Regions from separate parts of the Jeotgalibacillus aurantiacus genome, predicted to be linked through region 2. Evidence: a T-box and tRNA genes for the amino acid it is inferred to sense, from the RefSeq annotation. Region 2 holds a T-box; the other holds one or more tRNA genes.
The links. A T-box is a leader RNA that pairs with one kind of tRNA and senses whether it is charged. The one in region 2 lies ahead of argS (arginine--tRNA ligase), so its partner is inferred to be a tRNA-Arg.

Region 1: it has a tRNA-Arg gene. The T-box ahead of argS (arginine--tRNA ligase) is inferred to sense a tRNA for this amino acid. The anticodon was not compared.

The regions. Positions count from the first base shown of each region.
Region 1 is NZ_JACNMS010000007.1:120,649-123,059, forward strand. Features, by position in the region: gene clpP (ATP-dependent Clp endopeptidase proteolytic subunit ClpP) at 243-839, opposite strand; tRNA gene H7968_RS16720 (tRNA-Arg) at 1,080-1,151, shown strand; gene H7968_RS16725 (hypothetical protein) at 1,399-1,872, shown strand; gene H7968_RS16730 (YolD-like family protein) at 1,899-2,240, opposite strand; partial or broken gene H7968_RS16735 (transcriptional regulator) at 2,241-2,411, opposite strand, start outside.
Region 2 is NZ_JACNMS010000001.1:594,975-597,385, reverse strand. Features, by position in the region: gene argS (arginine--tRNA ligase) at 1-1,632, opposite strand, end outside; T-box leader at 1,683-1,900, opposite strand; gene H7968_RS02805 (SDR family oxidoreductase) at 1,951-2,411, opposite strand, start outside.

The DNA.
Region 1 (2,411 bases), on a different contig from region 2:
TGCGAAGCTGATTTCAAGAGGAAAAACAATGAGGGGAATCTGCTTTTAACCAAAAATCGCTGTATTTTGTTTCCTGAATCAGCACATAAAATAAACCGATTATGACAAATAATCATTTTAAAATTTAATTTCTGAACAATGCATATCCCATTGCACCCAATTGAATCATTCCATAGATTGATATAACAAAAAAACTGCTGCAGTACTCACGAAGAGTGCTGCAGCAGTTTTAAAGTCAAATCTTATTTTTCAGCAAGCTTATTGCGGTCCATGATCTGATCAATCAGACCATATTCCTTCGCGCGCTCTGCTGTCATGAAGTTATCACGCTCAGTATCACGGGCAATCGTTTCGATATCCTGGCCTGTACGCTCTGCCAGAATGCTGTTCAGCTTGTCACGCAGGAACAGGATACGCTTTGCAGCGATATCGATTTCCGTTGCCTGACCCTGTGCACCGCCAAGTGGCTGGTGAATCATGACTTCTGCGTTTGGAAGGGCATAACGGTGACCCTTTTCACCCGCCGCAAGAAGGAATGCACCCATAGATGCTGCCATACCGATACAGATTGTGTGTACCTTTGGCTTAATGAACTGCATCGTATCATAAATCGCCATACCAGACGTGATGCTTCCACCCGGGCTGTTGATGTAAAGATAAATATCCTTTTCAGGGTTATCCGCTTCAAGGAAAAGAAGCTGGGATACAATGGAGTTCGCCACATTATCATCAATGGCACTTCCAAGCATAACGATCCGGTCTTTTAACAGACGTGAGTAAATGTCATATGCACGTTCACCGCGGTTTGTCTGTTCAATAACTGTAGGAATTAGATTCATGTGAAAATCCTCCTTCAAAAAGGTAATGTTGGTGTTACTGGTAAGTATGTACTGACAATCATACAATGATGGTCAAAAAAGGTCAAACAAATCGATTCAACCTTTTGTTCTTCTTTCATCATACCCATTCCAGCATACGTTTAACAAGTTTTATCGATGCCAAATCGTTTTTAAATACGCCCTTGCATTCATCCATACGCTCGATTATAATAGAAAAGCGCGCTTAACACAGCGTATCTTGCCCTCGTAGTTTAATGGATATGACGCAAGATTCCGGTTCTTGAGATAGGGGTTCGATTCCCTTCGAGGGCGTTTGGTAACAATTTTGATATGATTTTGATGAAATGAAATTACATCAAAACGTTGTTAAATCAATGTTCTTTTGACTACATGTCAAGGGAACATTTTTATTTTATAGCTTTGGTTTTAAAGTTTTACTACACATTGCACTACACAAATATAGCTGTTCAATTGCATTGACATTTATATAGAAGAAACTGAAACTAATCCACCTCTATTAATGTATACTATTGGTAAATACATAAAGGGGGTTTTCGTTATGAAACGAGGTTTAATTTTGTTGTTGCTTTCGTTTACATTAGTAGCTTGTTCTGGGGAAACTGAAACATCTACTGCTGAATCAGAAACAGCAGCATCATTGCCAGACGTTCCTGTTGATGTGATCGCTTTGGCAGAAAAGATGAAATACGATGTTGATACGCTAGAAGTTAATGAGGATGATACTGGTTTTAACATTCGACTTGAAGATCATAATTTGATTGCGAATATGGATAGTGCTGGTGAGTTAAGTGGATACTCAGTGACTACAAGTAATCCTGTAAATATTACGCTTCTCTTAGCTTCTTTGGAAGAAGGTCCACCTGTGGTTACTGATGAGGTCACAAGACTACTGAGTGAATCAGTTAGTACTTTTGAATACAATGGAGAGATAGAAGGGTATGAAGTTAAGGTAAATTATATTGATGATGCTCCTGAAGGTTTTCAATATCTTGCATTTCTCTACGCAAAGTAATCTCCTCATTTATGAGGAGATCTTTTTTATATAAATTCTATACCCACGACATCATCGAATTTTATCTTTCGGTTAAACAACTCATCCGTATCCATCGTTATGTGACGATCCATATAGTTGATGTTCGTTACCCGGCCCCGGATCTTCTCACGTTTTATCTTTTCGTGTACATGGAGATCAATCGTTTGATGCTGCTCACATGACTCCTCAATAGACATAAATATTTGCTCCATAACCTGCTCATCCATGATCGGCTTTTCTTCTGCCTCGTATTCATTTTTCAGATAATCTTTAAGCATAGCAACATGCTCTGGCATCATCATACTGGTCCACTTGATCGTGCCGCGGTCTTTCCCATTGCTGTCCAATTAAATCACCGCCCGCTCCTTTTTAATGACAGGAACAACTGAAAGGATGCTCTCATAATGAAAAGTACGAACAGCACCGCGTTTCATGCAGAAAGCCGTAAATGAGTTCTCGCCCAACTGCCTGATCTTGATCCTCCGCTCCGAACATAAGCCTGTTTTGTCCATATAGAT
Region 2 (2,411 bases):
CACTGTCACGACAGCCTTCACCAAAGCCAGTCGTTCAGCGGAATGTTCATGGTTCAGGATCGCTTCATGTGCGTAATACTGGTTGAATGCCTGTGCAGTTTGCACGACATATTTCGCAATAATAGAAGGATCAAGCTGGTGAAAGGCTTGCGCGATTTTGTCTGGAAATGCGGCCAGCAGCTGTACGAGTGGACGTTCTGCCTCGCCAAAGGAAGAGAATGATTCAACAGTTGACTGTCCTTCTGCTTTACGCAAAATCGCGCTGGCGCGTGCATGTGTGTACTGCACATATGGCCCGGTTTCTCCTTCAAACCGCAGCATGTTCTCCAGTGAAAATTCAACATCATTCTGACGGAACACCTTCAGATCGTGGAAAAAGACGGCGCCGATTCCGACCTGTTTTGCCACCTTTTCTTTATCTGGCAGGGAAGGGTTTTTCTCTTCAATCGTTTTCGCTGCAAGCTCAATCGATTCCTTCAATACATTTTCCAGTAAAACGACTTTGCCTTTTCGTGTTGACATTTTTTTGCCGTCCTTGAGCATCATGCCAAACGGGATATGTGTCAGTTCATCAGCCCAGTTCTCCCCAAGTCTTTTCAGTACTTCCTTCAGCTGTTTGAAATGCAGGGACTGTTCATTTCCAACAACATAAAATAATTTGTCAGCCTTTAATGTGTTTACACGATAATAGGCTGCGGCTAAATCACGAGTCGCATAAAGAGTGGCTCCGTCGGATTTTTGGATGAGGCATGGTGGAAGGTTCAATTCATCCAGTCTGACCACTCTTGCACCGTCTGATTCCTCCAGTAATCCCGACTCGTCAAGCTTTTCCACAACCTCATGCATCTTATCATTGTAAAAAGCTTCTCCCTGATAGGAGTCAAAGGATACACCCATCAGCTCATAAATCTGTTCAAAGGCATCGAGTGAAACATCACGGAACCACGTCCATAGACGAACAGCCTGTTCATCGCCGTCTTCGAGCATTTTAAACCAGCTGCGGCCCTGCTCGTTCAGATTTTCATTGTTAGTGGCCTCGTCATGGAAACGAACATACAGCTTATGGAGTTCGGTAATCGGATCGGCTTTGACCAGTTCTTCATTTCCCCAATGGGTGTAGGCAGCCATCAGCTTTCCGAACTGGGTACCCCAGTCTCCAAGGTGATTGATCTTTTCGACCTGATAGCCTGATTTGGCAGAGATCAGGGACATGGACTGACCGATGACGGTTGAACGCAGGTGGCCCATGGAAAAGGGTTTCGCGATATTTGGTGAAGAAAAATCAATCGCAATGATTTCTCCCTTTGAAGCAGCTGTTCCATAATCAGCTCCCTTCGCTAAAATCTCTGAAAGTACAGACTCAGCCTGTGTTGGAATATGAAAATAAAAGTTCACATAGCCGCCGATCGCCTTTACTTCCTGTACACCGCTGCACGTGAATGACTCAGCCAGCTCTGCAGCAATCTGTGCAGGATTTTTTCTGAGTGCTTTTGCCAGACGGAAGCAGGGGAAGGCAAGGTCGCCCTGCTCCTGAAAACGTGGTGCTTCGAGCAGCTGTTCAATGTCATGCTCCGCTAAATGCGGGGGTAATTGTTCTTTCAATGCTTGTGCAATATGCTGTTTCATTAACATTCCTCCTGAAGATTGATTCAATAAAAAAAGCACCCGTCTCTGCCATAAAGGCAAGAGACGAATGCTTACATCCGCGGTACCACTCTTATTGAAGAGACTAATGCTCTTCCTGCTACCGACGTTATCGCTGCCGTCTGCGGGAAAACCTACTGAATTCAGTTTTCCTTCTCACAGGTGCGCTTCCAAAAACGATGTGTGTGTCAGCTCCCACCAGCCCTGACTCGCTTGCCACCATCTGATTTTGTACTCTCCTGATCCTTGAATCATTTATAATTTTTAACAGTATACGCTCTGTCGCCCGTCAGCACAACCCCAAAATTAAAAATGGTTGATAAAGCCGCCTTCTGAGTGAATCGTCTGCCCGGTGATCCACTGTGATTGCTCACTTGCCAGAATACCTGCAAGCTTTGCGGCATCTTCGGGGCGGCCGAGTCTACCCTGAGGTGAACGCTCGAGCAGCACTTTCTTCAGCTCTTCATTCATCCATCCTGTGTCAGTTGGCCCCGGGTTAATGCAGTTAATCGTAATCTTTTTAGCTGCCAGCCTTGGTGCGAGTGTAAAGGCCAGTGTGTCCATTGTGGACTTTGTTAACACGTAAGAGAGCTCGTCCGGCATTGGCCCGACTTCCCAACCTGTTGTGATACAAATAATGCGGCCATATTCGTAATCGAAATGCTTTAAAAAGGTCTGCGTCAAAAGCGTGACGGCTCTTGTGTTAATCTCGTAATGACGATCAAGCCCATCCGCTGTTATGGTCTCGATAGAATCATTAATCGATA